Bradyrhizobium sp. AZCC 1610: one gene and its partner. The protein of the gene in region 2 binds, or shares a complex with, the protein of the main gene of each other region. Links are inferred from orthologs where the notes say so. Each region holds a gene or a part of one and is shown on either strand. Other genes may lie near its edges. The genes, in order: dnaG and V1279_RS12625.

The links.
Region 1: the proteins of V1279_RS12625 (region 2) and dnaG are in contact, whole or in part, in a crystal structure (PDB 2R6A), measured with the Geobacillus stearothermophilus proteins. The link is inferred for Bradyrhizobium sp. AZCC 1610 from one-to-one orthologs. Residues at the interface, in WP_033016901.1 of Geobacillus stearothermophilus: Ser13, Glu15, Ala16, Gln18, Glu91, Leu92, Asp94, Ala95, Val96, Pro97, Thr98, Ala99, Ala100, Asn101, Tyr104, Tyr105, Ile108; in WP_049624496.1 of Geobacillus stearothermophilus: Lys456, Leu457, Leu458, Pro459, Ala460, Asn463, Ala464, Leu467, Leu535, Leu536, Ile537, Ala538, Gln544, Glu545, Asp548, Tyr549, His552.

What each region holds. Positions count from the first base shown.
Region 1 is NZ_JAZHRR010000001.1:5,792,852-5,801,027, forward strand. Bases 1-2,883 are described here. They hold dnaG (DNA primase), read right to left. Parts: upstream 2,512-2,883; coding sequence 490-2,511; downstream 1-489. Other genes in these bases: rpoD (RNA polymerase sigma factor RpoD), read right to left, coding at 1-95; V1279_RS28475 (chlorite dismutase family protein), read left to right, coding at 2,825-2,883. Also shown: more of V1279_RS28475, read left to right, coding at 2,884-3,394; V1279_RS28480 (gamma-glutamylcyclotransferase family protein), read right to left, coding at 3,536-3,934; V1279_RS28490 (transglutaminase family protein), read right to left, coding at 4,066-4,986; V1279_RS28495 (N-formylglutamate amidohydrolase), read left to right, coding at 5,089-5,892; V1279_RS28500 (DUF3592 domain-containing protein), read right to left, coding at 5,889-6,863; V1279_RS28505 (LysE family translocator), read right to left, coding at 6,935-7,552; V1279_RS28510 (hypothetical protein), read right to left, coding at 7,741-8,176. UniProt on the Escherichia coli protein: RNA polymerase that catalyzes the synthesis of short RNA molecules used as primers for DNA polymerase during DNA replication.
Region 2 is NZ_JAZHRR010000001.1:2,641,426-2,649,670, forward strand. Bases 2,440-5,391 are described here. They hold V1279_RS12625 (replicative DNA helicase), read right to left. Parts: upstream 4,690-5,391; coding sequence 3,190-4,689; downstream 2,440-3,189. Other genes in these bases: alr (alanine racemase), read right to left, coding at 2,440-3,143; V1279_RS12630 (hypothetical protein), read right to left, coding at 5,031-5,195; V1279_RS12635 (transcriptional regulator), read left to right, coding at 5,298-5,391. Also shown: V1279_RS12605 (tripartite tricarboxylate transporter substrate-binding protein), read right to left, coding at 1-702; V1279_RS12610 (exodeoxyribonuclease III), read right to left, coding at 820-1,590; V1279_RS12615 (cysteine rich repeat-containing protein), read left to right, coding at 1,637-1,858; more of alr, read right to left, coding at 1,908-2,439; more of V1279_RS12635, read left to right, coding at 5,392-5,498; V1279_RS12640 (class I SAM-dependent methyltransferase), read right to left, coding at 5,520-6,770; V1279_RS12645 (hypothetical protein), read left to right, coding at 7,031-8,065; V1279_RS12650 (TetR/AcrR family transcriptional regulator), read left to right, coding at 8,165-8,245. UniProt on the Escherichia coli protein: The main replicative DNA helicase, it participates in initiation and elongation during chromosome replication. Travels ahead of the DNA replisome, separating dsDNA into templates for DNA synthesis.

The DNA of each region.
Region 1 (8,176 bases), 3.1 Mb from region 2 along the record:
GACGGCGCGTCGGCAGAATCCTTCTCAGGGGCGTCCGCTGCCTTGTCGTCTTTTTCCTTGTCTTTAACCTGCAGCGTCTTTGCCTTGGTGGCCATTCATCAAGCTCCCGAAACGCGCTCGTGCGGGATGGCGCGCAACGCCACCCGCCTCTGAATTACTGAAGTCGTCGGCGGGATGTCTTTTGTTTGAAAAGCCAACCCGCTAGATCCTTGCTCTTAGCGCGTGATCGTTTCGGAAAACCGGATATCCACTTTTCCGGATCACGCCCGTGCCCCCTGAATATTCCGCATGCTCACGACGCGCAAAGGGCGGCGCAGACTGTCGCCACCCCTTTGACCGCCATCGCCGGTGTTATGCCAATAGCCCTTCGGCGCCGTTAAAGTAACCTTCGGACTATTAAGCTTCGCTTAACCCTGTTTTTGCCGCCAAACCATGGATTTGGCGAGTCTTTTTGCGGGCACGGCCGCCGCCGTCCGCATCATTTTTTTATCACACGCTCTTCAGGAACCGGCCCGAAAGCTCGCCAAAACCCTCGATCAGGGCCTCCGTGCCGTCGAGCGACTCCAGCCGGGCGCTCACGTCCTTAAGCCATGCCAGATTGGACTCACTGGGCTCATCGCCCAACGCCAGTTCGGCATCTTTCTTCTCCCTAAGTAGGGCGTGCGTTTTCTGATGCAAGACAACGAGTTGCTGCCAGGTGGCCAAAACATCTTCCCGCGCCGCGCCGGGCTTGGTGCCCCACACGGCCGAGGTCGTGATCGCCCGCTCAACCCTTTGAAGAACCTCGCCTAATCCGCGCGCCTCAAGATCGGCCCGCATTTTCTCGGCCTGCTCCTCGACGTCAGGAGAATGGTGATGGTCGTTGGCGAAGGCCGCGATAACGCCGGCGCGCAACTTATTTGCCTCGGGATGGGCCAGTTCCAGCGCGGCCACCTCCTCCAGATGGTCGTGCAGGAGCCACGGGTGATTGATCAGGGACTGCAAAATCAGCGCCTCGCGGCGGGACATGGCGCTGCGCTGGCCGCGCATGATCGGGCTGGTCGCGAGCTGCGGGCTGGCCGCCTGGTAGGGGCCGGACGCGATCACGGGGCTTGTGCCCGCCCCCGGCCCGCGCCCGCCCCGGGCGGCGAATCGGCCAGCGGGGCCCTGGTTGAAGCCGCTGCGCGGGGCAAAACGGCGACCTGATTCGCTTCCCCCTCCCCCGCGGAAATTGCCCCTGCCGTAACCGCCGCGGCCGCCGTCCGGCGCAAAAGTGCGCTGCAGGCGCTCGGCCAGATCCTGGCGATAGTAACGCCGCACGACCTCGTCACGAATGCCGTTACTGAGTTCGCCAATCCGCGCTTCCAGCGCCGCACGCCGCTCCGGCGTGGCAAAACTGCCGCCCTCGATCTCGCGCGACCAGAGCATGTCAGATAGCGAACGCGCGGCTGATATCACTTCCTCGATCGCGCCGCGCCCACCTGAGCGCGCGAGATCGTCAGGGTCCTGGCCTTCCGGCAGCAGCGCAAAGCGCAGGCTCTTGCCGGGAAGGAGAGCAGGCAGCGCCAGGTCGGCGGCGCGATAGGCCGCCTTTTGCCCGGCGCGGTCGCCGTCGAAACAGAGGATCGGCTCGTCCGCCATCTTCCAGAGCAGCGCGAGCTGGTTTTCGGTGAGCGCCGTGCCGAGCGGCGCGACGGCGCCACCAAAGCCCGCAGTGACCATGGCGATGACGTCGACATAGCCTTCGACCACGATCAATGGCGAGCCGTTATGCGTCGCCTGCCGCGCGGTTGACAGGTTGTAGAGATTGTCGCCCTTGTGAAACAGCGGTGTTTCCGGCGAGTTCAGGTATTTTGCCGGAACGTCCTTTTCCAGCGCGCGGCCGCCGAAGGCGATGACGCGGCCCCTCGCATCGGTGATCGGAAACATCACGCGATCCTTGAAACGATCGAACGGAACGGGCTTGTCCTCGCCCGCCACCAGCAGCCCCGCCTCCACCATGTCCTCGGTCGAAATGCCCTGTGCGCCCAGATGCTCCTTCAGCGCGAAACGATCCGGCGGCGCATAGCCAAGGCGAAACTGCAGCTGCGTCGCCGGAGAAATGCCGCGGTCGCCGAGATAGCCGCGCGCCTTGGCGCCGTTACGCGACGCCAGCGTGTCGGCAAAGAATTTTGCCGCGAGTTCCATTACGTCATGGAGCGTCTTGCGGCGCTGCTCGTGCCGCGCGGCGTCAGGGGTCGCCGCCGGCAGCGCCATGCCGGCCATCGCGGCAAGGCGCTCGACGGCTTCCGCGAAGCCGACGCCCTCGGTCTCCATCAAAAACGAGATGATGTCGCCATGCTTGCCGGAGGAGAAGTCGTGGTAAAAGCCCTTCTGGTCGTTGACCGTGAACGACGGCGACTTCTCCTGCTGGAACGGCGACAGCCCCTTAAACTCCCGCCCCGCCTTCTTTAACTTGACGCGGCGGCCCACGACTTCCGAGACCGGAAGCCGGGCGCGCAGTTCGTCGAGGAATTGAGGCGAGAAGCGCATGGGGTGAGTTTTTGCCTGAGTCGTGGCGGTTGCCAACCGATCATCGATATAGGGATGCGCCGGGAAAATACGAAGGTTGTCGGGCTTCTCCCGGCTATTCACAGGGCCGGAAGCGGCACAATCCCTCCTTCGTCATGGCCGGGCATAGCCGTCCGAAGGACGGCGTCGCTTCCGCTCGCCTATGTCCCGGCCACCCACGTCTTTGGCATCGCCAGCAAGAAAGACGTGGATGCCCGGGTCAAGCCCGGGCATGACGTAGTATGCGGCGTCGACTCCGCTTGAACCCATCCCCGTTCCGGGCTTCCATACCTCCATGTTCACGGTTTTCCGGGGCGGCCATAGCGGGGCGTGGCGGGTGACGCGGTTCGGGCCGGTCAGGGGCGCGTCGCTTTCGCCGACGCCGGCCCTGTCGGTCGTGCATTCGCTATCGATCGCGCTGCCGATCCTGCCCTCGCCGACCTCCTGGCGGCTGGCCGGCGTCGCCAGCCACCTGCGCTATACCGAGCGCGACGAAAAGAAACGGCTTGATGCCGTTCGAGCCGAGATCGGCCGCCCCGAGGCAACCTGCGCCGCGCTGATCCCGATCAAGAAATCGGCGGCGTGGTGGGAGCTGACGCAGGAAGAGCGGCGGCAGATTTTTGAGGACAGATCGCACCACATTGCGGCGAGCCTGAAATATCTGCCGACGGTCGCCCGTCAGCTCTATCACTGCCGCGATCTCGGCGAGCCCTTCGACTTCCTGACCTGGTTCGAATACGCGCCCGCCGATGCTGACAGGTTCGAGGAGTTGGTCCACACGCTGCGCGCCACTGAGGAATGGCGCTATGTCGAGCGCGAGGTGGATATCCGCATGGAGCGCGAGCGGCTGGATGCGGGTGTTTGATTCTCGTGCCCCGGATGCTGCGCAGCGCGAAAGCGATGCGCTGCTACGCCGGGGCCCACTCTTGCGGCATAACAGGCGTGGCCTTGGGTCCCGGCTCTGCGGCGCAGCGCTACGCGCCGCACCTGGTCCGGGACAAGAGAGCTACTGCTCCAGAAACTTGCCCGAGGCGATCTGTGGCAGGCCGGTGACCGGCCAGTTATAGACATAGGTCCACGCTTCGCCGGCCGCGCCGTCCGCGTGCGTCACGGACAGCATGCGGCGGATATATTCGGTCGGTTCCGGAAAGCCTGCGCCGCAGGCTTCATACATGTCGAGTTCGCCGAGCAGCGCGTCGCGGTCGCGCAGGCGATACAGTTCGCCGAACACGACGTCGCCGGCGTCATCCGAGAGCACCAGCCCCGGATAATGCTTGATGAGGTAGAGCCGGCCGCGGCAGGTGGCTGCGCCCAAAAAATCCGCGCTGCGCGACAAAAGCTGCGCCATCGGATGGTCGAAGCCGCGCATCAGCGTGCCGTAGACGAACAGACGATCTGAAATCATGCGCGCAGTTATCCCGTCAATGCGCCCGGGATCAAGCCGGCACGACCTCGTCGCTGATGACGAAAAACTTCACCAGATCAATCCGCCCGAAACTCGTGGACAGCGCGACGTCGGCGGCATCTCTCCATGGGTCAGACCTTTTCCGCCTGCTGTTCCCCGTGTTGCGCTGCTGTCGCCTCGCCGGCCGAGACGACGCTGATATCGACCTCCATGCCGGCGAACGCATCGGTTGGGCCGAGATACGTCCCGTGCAGCGGGACCGCCTGGCGCGGATCGCGCGCCACCGCCACCCGGATGAGATCGCGGGTGCCGACGATGCCATTGGTCGGATCGAACTCGATCCACCCCGCACTCGGCAGATAGACCTGCACCCAGGCATGCGTCGAGCCGCCGCCGACATGACCATGCGCGCCGTCGCCGGGAATGAAGATGTAGCCGGACACAAATCGCGCGGCGATGCCGAGCCGGCGCAGCGCCTCGATCATGAACAGCGCATAGTCGCGGCAGGTGCCGGATCCGGTCTGCAGCGTGTCGAGCGGATGCTGGGTGCCCTGCTCGTGGCGCTTGCGATAATTGAAGGCCTCGCGAATGCCATGCGTCATGCCGCTCAGGATGTTGAAGGTCGGCGTCGGCCCCTCGGCGTCGAGAAATTTTCGCGCCCAGGCCGACAGCTCGCCATTGGGATCGCCATATTGCGGCGTGACGAACTGCAACAGGTCGGGAAATTCCTCGTCGTCGTAGAGGAACGGATAGAAATGAGCGGGATCGTCCGCGGTCAGCGCGAACTCTTCCGCCGGATTGTGCTCGACGGTGGCGGTCGCCGTGAACGACAAGGTATCGGCGCGCTCGTCGAAGGTCGCGATCGCGACGGTGTTGCCGAACACGTCGTGGATCCAGCGCAGCTGCATCGGCTTCGGTTCGATCTCGAGGTGGCTTGCGCGTATCCGCAAATCATGGCCCGGCAGCGGCCGCAGCATGATGCGGTGCTCGCCGAACGCGACCGGGCGGGTGTAGCGATAAACGGTCTTGTGGTTGATGGTCAGGAGCGGCATCGTCAAACAATCGTCGATTCTGGTACGTCTGATCTAGACCAAATCCTGCTCAATTGTAGATCGGGGTGCCGTTTCGATAGGCACCGCTGTAAGGAAAACGCTTTGGACGCCGCCGCCAGCACAACCCTCCTCCTCAGCTCCGAAGATGTTCCTCCGGTCCGCGAGTTTAACGCAGCGGGACGGTCGCCGTTCCTGTTGACCTGCGACCATTACGGAAGGCTCATTCCGCGCGTGCTCGGCGACCTCGGCCTGCCGGAGAGTGAATTGACGCGCCATATCGCCTGGGACATCGGGATTGCCGGCGTCGCGGAGGCGCTGTCGGCGCATCTCAACGCCCATCTGATCGTGCAGCGCTATTCGCGACTCGTCATCGACTGCAACCGCCCGCCCCATGTCGCAAGCGCGATCCCGCGCATCAGCGAGGCCACGACGATTTCAGGCAATGAAGGCATTTCGCGCGAGGCCGCCGAGATACGACGCGCGCAGATCTTCGATCCCTATCACCGGCGCATCGACGAGATCATCGACCAGCGCGCGAGCGCCGATATGCCGACGGTGCTGGTGTCGCTGCACAGTTTTACGCCCGTCTATGCCGGGATCGCGCGGCCCTGGCATATCGGCACGCTCTATCATCGCGACACGCATCTGCCGCCGCTGCTGCTAAAGCTGCTGCGCGCCGAGGGCGATCTCGTGGTCGGTGACAACGAACCCTATGCAGTCAGCGACGAGACCGACTACACCATCCCCGTGCACGGCGAGGCACGCGGGTTGATGAACACGGGAATCGAAATCCGCCAGGATTTGATCGGCGATCCCGCCGGAGAGAAGGCGTGGGCGGAGCGGCTTGCGCGGATTCTTGGCGAGGTCGAAAACATGATGCGGGCGCGGCAATTATTGTACGCCTAGCCGTGGACGGCGGCGTAATACGCCACGCCCCAGATCGCTGCGGCGGCGAGCCATAGCAGCCAGACGAAGCCCGTGCGCGGCTCGAGCGTGGCCTGCGATGGATTATCAGGGTTGACCCGGACCTTCACGCTGGCACCGTTCTTGTAATCAGTGGTGGATTTGCGAACTAGCCAACTCGAGGTGGACGCGACGCTGCTCGCAAGCGTCGCATGCGTATTGGTGTAGGTGAGATTGTTGTACTTGTAGATGTAAGACACCCTGCGCTGATACATGGTCTGGCCGCGCGACCGTCCATCCTTAGGCGCAGCGCGGTACTGCTCGATGTCGGAAAGCTTGATCGCGCCCGTCACGACAGGCCATTTCATCGCCAGCGATGCATGCCGATGCAGGACCAGCGCAAACAGCGCCACGGCGGTGCCGAAAGCGCCGAAGGCAACGGCCGCTGCAGAATTTTCCGGGTGTGGGAGCCGCGTCGAGACGAACTCGGTGATCTGATGCAGGCCGACCGCCGAGCCGAACACGATCGCCAGCACGATCGCGGTGCCGATGCCGAGACAACCCCACATACCCTTCGGCAGGTCGCGCTCCAGCACCGCCTGGTCCGGATGCAGCGGATTGTAAAAAGCGGTAACGACAGCGCCGACCGGATATTTGGCGATGGTTTCGGCGACCTGGAAATTTCCAAGGTCCTCGCCGATGCTGACGCGGTTGTTGCGCAGTTTCCTGCCCGCAACCGAATATTCGTAGACGATGTCGGCGAAGTTGCGCTCCTCGAAGCGATGCCCCTCCTCCCGGTCGCCATCGATCACCTTGACCTTGCGCACCTCGGCTTTCGAGACCACCACCTTGCCGGCGGTCGACGGCCATTCGCGCGCGGCGCGCACCTGCAGCGACTTGTAGGTGGCGGCGGCGAGGATCAGCCCGAGCGGGGCGAGCAGCATCGCATAGACGAACCACGGCAGATCGGGCATCGGTCATCCCCCAACGACGGCGCTGGATTAGACGTGCCGCCGCCGTCGCGGGTTCAACAGCGCCAGCGGATTTACTTTGCCCGCGTCAGCGCCAGCCAGATACCGCCACCGATCATGAAGCCGCCGGAGACGCGCGACAGCAGCCGCGTGCGCTGCTTGGAGAAGAACAATCGCGCCCGGCCGGCCAACAGCGCGTAGACCGCGTCGGTCGAGGCGGCGATCACCATGAAGGTGATGCCGAGCAGCGCCACCTGCGGAAGGTGGTCCTTCTCCATGTCCATGAACTGCGGAATGAAGGCGCCGAAGAACACCAGCACCTTCGGGTTAGAGAGCAGCACCAGAAATCCCTGCAGGAAAAACCCGCCGCGTGGCGGCGGTGGTGGCTCGTCAGCGTTGACACCTTCGACCGGCGAACGGATCAGCTTGATACCGAGCCAGATGAGGTAGGCGGCGCCTGCAAAGCGCACCCAGTCGAACCAGTAGCCCATGGTCGCCATCAGCGAGGTCAGGCCGACCGCGACGATACCGATCACGATGGCGAGGCCGGTTTGCGCGCCGGCGCAATTGATCAGCGCCGCGCGGGTGCCATGCCGCAGGCCGTTGGCGATCAACAGCGTTACCACCGGACCCGGCAACAGCGCCAGCGCGATGCAGGCAGCGACAAAGGCGAGATAGGCTTGAAGGGACATGGGGAGATTCCGGTGAGAGAAACGTCATGGCCGGGCATAGCCGTCTGAAGGACGGCGTCGCTTCCGCTCGCCTATGCCCGGCCATCCACGTCTTATCGCAAAGCGCGACCGATAAAAAGACGTGGATGGCCGGGATATCTGGCGCGAAGACGCGCTTCGCGCTTTTGCCCGGGCATGACGGAGATATTTCAACGCCCTTCCATCGCAGCCGTCATCCAGCGCGTCATTTCGCCGGTTGCCAGAAACGCCAGCGCCGCGCGCCGCACCTCGGAAGCGTCACCCCGGCCGCGCGCGACCGCGACGAGGAGATCGCAGCGGCGCGAGACCGCGACGCCGACGGCGATGTGCGGTGAACCGTCGGGCATTTTGAGGTCATAGGCCCTGATCCGGCCGGGCATATCGGCGAGCCGAACAATATCGCCAGGCGCGAGCGGCGCAAAATGCTGGCTCATCAGATCGAGATCGGCGACGCGATCGACCTCGTCGTCGTCGGTGACGCCGCGATCGCAGTTGCAGAAACCCATCTTCGGCCGCAGGTAAAGCTCCACCTCGCCGCCGCACGTAGCCACGCCGCAGCGAAAGGCCTTGCCTGCGGGCCAACCATCGCGGGGAAACGGCCAGGCG
Region 2 (8,245 bases):
GGGAATCGAAAACCATGGGGCTTGGCTGGTCGCGCCGAGGCCTCGTATCGTGCCGGCCGTAAGTTGCGGGGCGGTGATGGTCAGCGTGTCGATCAGAATATCGATCTGGCCGCCGAGCAGGTCGTTGATGGGGCCGCCGCCGCCCTTGTAGGGCACGTGGATCATCCTGATGCCGGCCATCGCCGACAGCAATTCGCCAACCAGATGTTGCGTCGATCCGACGCCGACCGAGCTATAGGTCAGCGTGTCTGGTTTGGCTTTCGCTTCCGCAATCAAATCTGCAAGCGTCTGAAACCGGTGGCTCGATTTGACGGCGACGACGAAGGGAAAGAACACCACCGTCGAAATCATCTGGAAATCCTCGACCGGGTCAAACGGCAGCGCCTTGTACATGGCGGCCGAGACCGCGTGGCCGCCCGTCAGCATGATCAGTGTGTAGCCGTCCGGCGCGGCCTTTGCGGCGCGGTCGGATGCGATGTTGCCGCCGGCGCCCGGGCGGGCTTCCACGATGACGGGTTTGCCAAGCCGCCGGGAAAGGCCATCGGCTACGATACGCGCGATCGCATCGGCGTTGCCGCCGGCGCCAAATCCATGCGTCAGCGTGATTGGACGGGAAGGGTAGTCGTCATCCGCGGCTGCAGCAGAATTCACGAGCGCACAAAGAAGTGCTGCTGCCATCGCGACCGTCTTCAAGATTCTCACGCGCGTTCCTCCCGTCATTGCCTGCTTTGAGGCTTGCGCGAAGCATAACAATCTCTGGTTCGTAGTGCGAAAGAAACTGCCTGCCAGGCGGCGGGCATCACGCCGCAATAATCCTGCCTACTTCAGCACGATCCACGCCGGCGCATGGTCGCTGGCGCCTTCCTCGCCGCGTATCTCGCGATCGACGCCGGCCTTGATCAGGCGCGGCGCGATAGCCGGGCTGAGCAACAGATGATCGAGCCGCAGCCCGGCGTCGCGCGGCCAGCGGTTGCGCTTGTAATCCCAGAACGTGAACATCGGTTTCGACGGATGCAGCGTCCGGATCGCATCCGTCCACCCCTGGTCCACCAGCGCCTTGAACGCATCGCGGCTCTTCGGCTGGATCAACGCGTCCTTGTCCCAGGACTTTGTCGGATAGATATCTGACGACGTCGGCGCGACATTGTAGTCGCCGGCCAGCACCACCGGGATATCCTGCTTGAGCAGTTTGCCGGCATGCGACCGCAGCCGTTTGAACCAGTCGAGCTTGTAATCGAATTTCGGTCCGGGCTGCGGGTTGCCGTTCGGCAGATAGAGGCTGGTGAGGATGACGCCGTTGACGGCGGCCTCGATATAGCGCGCCTCGTCATCATCGCGATCGCCGGGCAGCGCGGTCCGGGTCAATACCGGCTCGGCGTTGCGCGCCAGAATGGCAACGCCATTCCAGGTTCTTTGTCCGCGCCACACCGCGCCGTAGCCGGCTTTCTCGATAGCTACAATCGGGAACTCGGCATCGGTCGATTTCAGTTCCTGCAGACAGACGACGTCGGGTTTAGCCGCGCGCAGCCAGCGCAACAGGTTCGGCAGGCGGCGGTTGACATTATTAATGTTGAAGGTCGCGATCTTCATGTAGAGCTAGCCGGCATCACTGCGCTCGCTGACATCCGGAGACTTCATGTCGAAACTACGCTTCGCCGTTCTCGTGCTCGCCATTGGATGCTCCGGATCCGCGGTTGCTCAGACCGCCGACGGGCGCGGCGCCTGCAAGGCGGACTATGACAAATATTGCGCCGGCACGCCGCCCGGCGGCGGCCGTGTCGTCGCATGTCTGAACAAGCAGCAGCACCAACTCAGTGACACCTGCAAGAAAGTGTTGGCTAACCGGAAGACACAGTAAGACACAACCTCGACATGAGGCGCCGCGAAGCAACCCTGGGAACGAAGAACTAGGTGGAAGCGGCAGCCGGCTCCGCTGGAGGCGGAGCGGAGGGCTCTACAACGGCATTGCCGCCCTTGTAGATTCGCACGTAGCGTTTGCCAAGACTGGTCAACACCTCGTAGCCGATGGTGCCGAAATGGTGGGCGAGTTCGTCGACCGTAATGCCTTCGCCGATCAGCGTCACCATATGGCCGCGCCGCACGGCATTCTTGTCGAGATCGGTGACGTCGACGGCCGTCAGGTCCATCGAAATCCGCCCCGCGATCGGGCAGCGCTTGCCGGCGACCACCACCTCGGCGCCGCGGGTGCCGTCATTGGCGCTGGCGGCGCGGAAATAGCCGTCGGCATAGCCCGCGGAAACGATCGCTAATCGGGTCGGACGCCGCGCCGTCCAGGTGCCGCCATAGCCGACGGTATCGCCGCGCTCGACGTTGCGGATCTGCACGATGCGTGCCTTCAGTTCGACGACCGGCTGCATCGGATTGTCGGCTTCCGGCGTCGGATTGATGCCGTAAAGCGCACAGCCCGGCCGCACCAGGTCGAACTGGAATTGGGCGCCCAGAAAAACGCCGGACGAATTCGCCAGCGACGCCGGTACGCTGGAGAACACGCTCGCGATCTCGCGGAAAGCCGTGAGCTGCCTGGCGTTGGCGGGATTGTTGAGCAGTTCGGCGGAGGCGAGGTGGCTCATCACGAGCGTAATGCCGTGATCGCCGGCGTTGATCCGCGGGATGATGCCCTGCGCCTCGGTGACAGTCAGTCCGAGCCGGTTCATGCCGGTATCGATGTGAATGGCCGCGCCGCCCGACCAACCGGAGCGGCGGCAGAACACATCCCATTCGGCGAGTTCGTTGAGGTCGCCGATCACGGGCTTGCAGTCGATCCTGGCGTAGGCCTCGCCGGTATTCTGGAAGAAGCCGTCGAGCACGTAGATTGCGGCCGCGGGCGCCGCGGCGCGAACCACGCGGGCCTCATCGAGGGTGGCGACGAAAAACGTCTTGCAGCCGGCGCCAGAAAGGGCGCGCGCGACCTGCTCGGCGCCGCAGCCATAAGCGTCCGCCTTCACGACACCGGCGCATTCGGCCGGCACCGCCGTCTTCTCGAGCTTGCGCCAGTTGGCGACGATGGCGTCGAGGTCGACCGTGAGCACGCCGGTCGCGCTCGCAAGCGCGGCAGCCCGGTTAGCTTCGGGCGAGAGCGGGGTACCGTGCGGGATGGATTTGGGATCGGGGGCGATGTTCATGCCCCATTTTACGCGGCGGAACGCGGCGGTTCAACCGCAGTTCGCCTCAATAGCCGCGGTCGGGCAAGTGGCCATCCTGTGCGAGATCGCTGAAGCGCGTGAACTGGCCTTCGAACTGTACTTCCACGGTCCCGGTGGGGCCGTGGCGCTGCTTGCCGATGATGATTTCGGCCTTGCCGTGCACCAGCGACATGTCGAGCTGCCATTTTTCGTATTCGGGCGTGCCGATCCGCGGCTCCTTGTTGGCGAGGTAATATTCCTCGCGATACACGAAGATCACGACGTCGGCGTCCTGTTCGATCGAGCCGGATTCACGCAGGTCGGCCAGTTGCGGCCGCTTGTCGTCGCGATTTTCAACCTGACGCGAGAGCTGCGACAGGGCGATGATCGGAACGTTAAGTTCTTTTGCCAGCGCCTTGAGGTTGGTGGTGATCTCGGTTACTTCCTGCACGCGGTTGTCGGAACGCTTGCCCGATCCCTGCAGCAGCTGGATGTAGTCGATCACGATCATGTCGAGGCCCTTTTGCCGCTTCAGCCGGCGGGCGCGCGCGGTGAGCTGCGAGATCGACAGGCCGCCGGTTTCGTCGACGTAGAGCGGCAGCGACTGCAGCTCGATCGAATAGTCCCGGATCTTCTCGAAATCGGCCTCGCTGATGCCGCCGCGGCGGATCATGCTGGAGGCGATGCTGGTCTGTTCGGCAAGAATACGTGTGGCGAGCTGCTCGGCGGACATTTCGCAGGAGAAGAAGCCGACGATGCCGCCATTGACGGATTTCATCGTGCCGTCGGCCTGCACCTCGGCGCGATGCGCCTTGGCGATGTTGTAGGCGATGTTGGTGGCGAGCGCCGTCTTGCCCATGCCGGGGCGGCCGGCGACGATGATCAAGTCGGACGCCTGCAGCCCGCCCATCTTGGTGTCGAGATCGCGCAAGCCCGTGGCAATGCCCGACAGGTTGCCGTCGCGCTGGAAGGCCTTGGCCGCCATGTCGACTGCAGTGGTCAGCGCCTGCGAGAAACGCTGGAAGCCGCCGTCGTAACGGCCGGACTCGGCAAGCTCGTAAAGCTGGCGCTCGGCATCCTCGATCTGCGTGCGCGGCGTAAAGTCCACCGGCGCATCGAAGGCGACATTGACCATGTCCTCGCCGATTCGGATCAGGTCGCGGCGCAGCGACATATCGTAGACCGTGCGGCCGTAGTCCTGCGCGTTGATGATCGTGGTGGCCTCGGCCGCGAGACGCGCGAGGTATTGGCCAACCGTCATGCCGCCGATATCGGTATCGGCGGGCAGGAAGGTTTTCAACGTCACTGGAGTCGCGACCTTGCCCATTCGAATCAGGCTGCCGGCGGTCTCGAAAATGGTCTGGTGGATCGGCTCGAAGAAGTGCTTCGGCTCCAGAAAGTCGGAAACCCGGTAGAACGCGTCGTTGTTGACCAGGATGGCGCCCAACAGGCTCTGCTCCGCCTCGATATTGTGCGGTGCGCTCCGGTAGACCGGAGTTCCCGCGTCGGGAGCGAGTTTGAGGACGTTCGAATCAGTCAAAGCCATGGGTCGGATTATGCTTCAGATTCTTGGCGTTGTTGGGATTCCGCGGGGAGGTCGCGATTCCCGAGTGGGGGGCGATAAAGCGCCACTCGCGGGCCTGGCGAAAGTGTGAAGCTGCCTTATGCACGATTCACACATGTAAGGTGTGAATCATCCCGACGGGCAGACGTCTTCCCTTGACGGGGTTGCGGCCAGAACCGGGTGACGCGGGGAGCGCCTTCGCCAAAAATGCCAAGGCAAGGAAAGTCTTAGGTAAAATCTTAGGAGAGTCTGAACCTTACCGCGACTTGGACAGACACATCCGAACGCGGGGAGACGTTTTCGATCCGCGTCTTAAGCGTTGATCAAACCAGGATCAGGTAGATGAACGCGAACAAGGCAGCGCCCACGCCGGCTACGATCAAAGCGTAGTCGATCCTGATGTCGGAATCGAACGGGGCTGGGTAGGTCTGCCGGCTCATGGCGGAAATGTACGACGGGCCGCCGAGGGCTTTTGTGAAGTAGATCACATCGGGTGTGATTTTCTTCGCCGCAGAATGGATTGGTTACGGAATCGGGAACGGGCCGGCGATTTTCGAGTTGCCTGTTGTAACGGACGAGAAGGACAGGCGATGGGTCAGCAAATCCCGGGATGGCGATCGGCAAGCGGCCAGCGCTTGTGGCTGTCGATGCTGATCGACACGATGGAAGAGATTTCGCGCCCGGAACTGCGTGCCATACCCTGTGATGATCAGCTGCTCGCAGCGTTGCGAGCCCAACTCGCCCGTCCGGCGTTGACGCCCTATGCCTCGGCGTACAGCCTGCGGAACTGAGGCCACCGCGATCGGGGCGGACTATTCGCCCGCCAACTGCAGCCGCGGCTGCCTCCCGGGTTCCATCCCGCGCAGCCTGGCTTCTTCCCGGGTAATGTAATCCCGCGTCATCGGCACGATCCCCTGGCGCTTGGTGAGCTGGATCTGGAAATTCATCAGGTTTTGCTTCCGGAACGACATTTCCGACGCCGCCAGATAAAATTCCCACATGCGGGCAAAACGCTCGTCATAGAGGCGCACCGCCTCTTCGCGCCGCGCCAGGAAGCGGTCGCGCCAGGCCTTCAGCGTTTCCGCATAATGCAGCCGCAGGATTTCGATGTCGCAGACCAGAAGGCCCGCCTTCTCGATCGCGGGAACGACCTCGGAAAGGGCGGGGATATAGCCGCCCGGGAAGATGTATTTCGTGATCCATGGGCTCGTCACGTCGGGCCCGGTAGAGCGGCCGATCGAGTGCAGCACCATGACGCCGTCGTCGCTGAGAAGTTCGGCGCAGCGCCGGAAATAGGTTTCATAGAAGTCGATGCCGACGTGTTCGAACATGCCGACCGAAACGATGCGGTCGAACGGGCCGGCAATATCGCGGTAATCGCTCGGCAGGAATCTTGCCGACCCCGTCAGGTTCTTTTCGGCGGCGCGGGCATTCGAGGACAGCAATTGCTCCGACGACAGCGTGATGCCGGTGACATCGGCGCCGGTCATTTCGGCGAGATAGAGGCCAAGGCCGCCCCAGCCCGAGCCGATGTCGAGCACGCGGTTGCCGCGCCCGATCAGGAGCTTGGCGGCAAGGTGGCGTTTCTTGGCGAGCTGGGCATCGTCGAGGGTCGTGTCCGGCGTTTCGAAATAGGCGCAGCTATATTGCTTGTCGGCGTCGAGGAAGAGGGAATAGAGCCGCCCGTCGAGGTCATAGTGATGGGCGACGTTGTTTCTCGCCCGGCCGCGCCAATTGAATTGCCTGGCGTGCCGGCTGAAATAGCGCAGCCACCATTGCAGCTTGGCCCAGCGTGGGAGCATTTCGGGCTGGCCGAGCAGGATCTCCAGCGCGTCCGTGATCGAGCCATCCTCGACCACGAATGTGCCGTCCATGTAGGCTTCGCCGAGCGCCAGTTCGGGATTGAGCAGGATCCGGCGCTGGGTCCGTTCGGTCAGAAACCGCGCCGACACCGGGCGGCCGGTTCCGTCACCGCAGGTAAACCGGGTTCCGCTCGCAGTTTTAAATGTCATTGCGCCGCGGCGAATGAACTGACCCAAAAAATAACGCAACAACCGATCCATCGAAGCACCAATGGAGCGAACGCTCGTTACACCGACGCATCAGGGAACCGCTGGTTCCAAGGATGGATCAAAAAAATCATAAGGACGATGATGCCGTGGCGCTACTGTGTTGGAGTCAAAGCGGATATTCCCGAATGTGGCGATCACGCAGATGCGCAATAAGCGTGCTTCCATTCGCGTCATAATCGGCTAAAAGGTGACCCCGCCGCCGGCCACGTCTTGCGATGCCGGTAGCGATTCCACGTCTGGAGAAGCAGGGAATGTTGAGCCGAGCGCTCAGTTTAGCGACGGTGACGCTCCTGATCGGCTGCCTCACAGCAGGTGTGGCGCGGGCGGTGGAAAATCTCGACGCCGGCAAGAGCCCCTCCCAGATATTCTCGAACACCTGCAGCGCCTGCCACAAGAGTCCGCGTGGCCTGTTGAAGAACACGTCGGCTTCGTCGTTGCCGGGCTTTCTGCGCCAGCACTATACGACGGGCACCGACATGGCCTCGCAGCTCTCTTCCTTCCTGATATCCAGCGGGGCGGCCGACCCCCGGTATCAGGGCAAGGATCAGGCGAAGCAGAAGAAGGACGCCAAGCAGGACGGAAGGCCGGATCAGCCCGACCGGCTCGGTCGCCGGCAGCCACCGGCCGCACCTGCGCAGGAGGCTTCCCGGCCGGACGCCGACGGAGCACCACCGCAAGGCGAGGGCGCGCGGCCAGGCCGAGACGCGAAGCGGTTGGCACGTCCGCAAGCTGCGCCCGAGGCCGCCAAGCCTGCAGATGGACAGACCCCGGTGCAGGCCGCGACCGACAGCAAATCGGGCGTCAGACAGAAGCAGGGTAGACGGGGCAAGCCCGCCGCCGAAGAACCGCCGAAAGCTGAACAGGCGGCCCCTGGCGATGCCGCAAGCGAAGATGCGTCGCGGGATGCCGCCAAGGCTGAAACTGCCGCGACCGATCCTGCCAAGACCGACGCGATCAAGACCGACGAGATCAAGGGCGAGAGCGACAAGCCGGCCGGCGAGCCAGCGAAGCCCGTGGGCGAGTCGGAAAAGCCGGCAGGCGAGGACGGATCCGAGACCGCCAAAGTCGATGCTCCCAAGGAGAACGCCGGTAGCGGTAGCGAGCCGACGCCGCTCAGGCCAGATCCGGTGCCGCCGGTCACGCCGGCACCGCCTGCTTCCGCGGCGACCGCGCCCGAGCCGGCCGCAGATTCTTCCACAGCGGCGCCTCCACCGGTAACGGCGACGGCGCCCGCATCGCCGCCGGTAACACCGGCTGGCCCGCCCGTGCCGCCCATCTCGCGCTAGGATTTTCAGATTTCGGAATGCCGGTCGACGTGCTGTCGCTTGACCAAATCTAGAGTGATGCTCTAGAGTAAGAATCCATATGTCGAAAGACAGACACGAATGACTACGGCACGCGAGGATCTGCTGGCGGCGGGATTGGCGGTATTCGACCGCGACGGTTTCGAGGGCGCCACCGTGGCC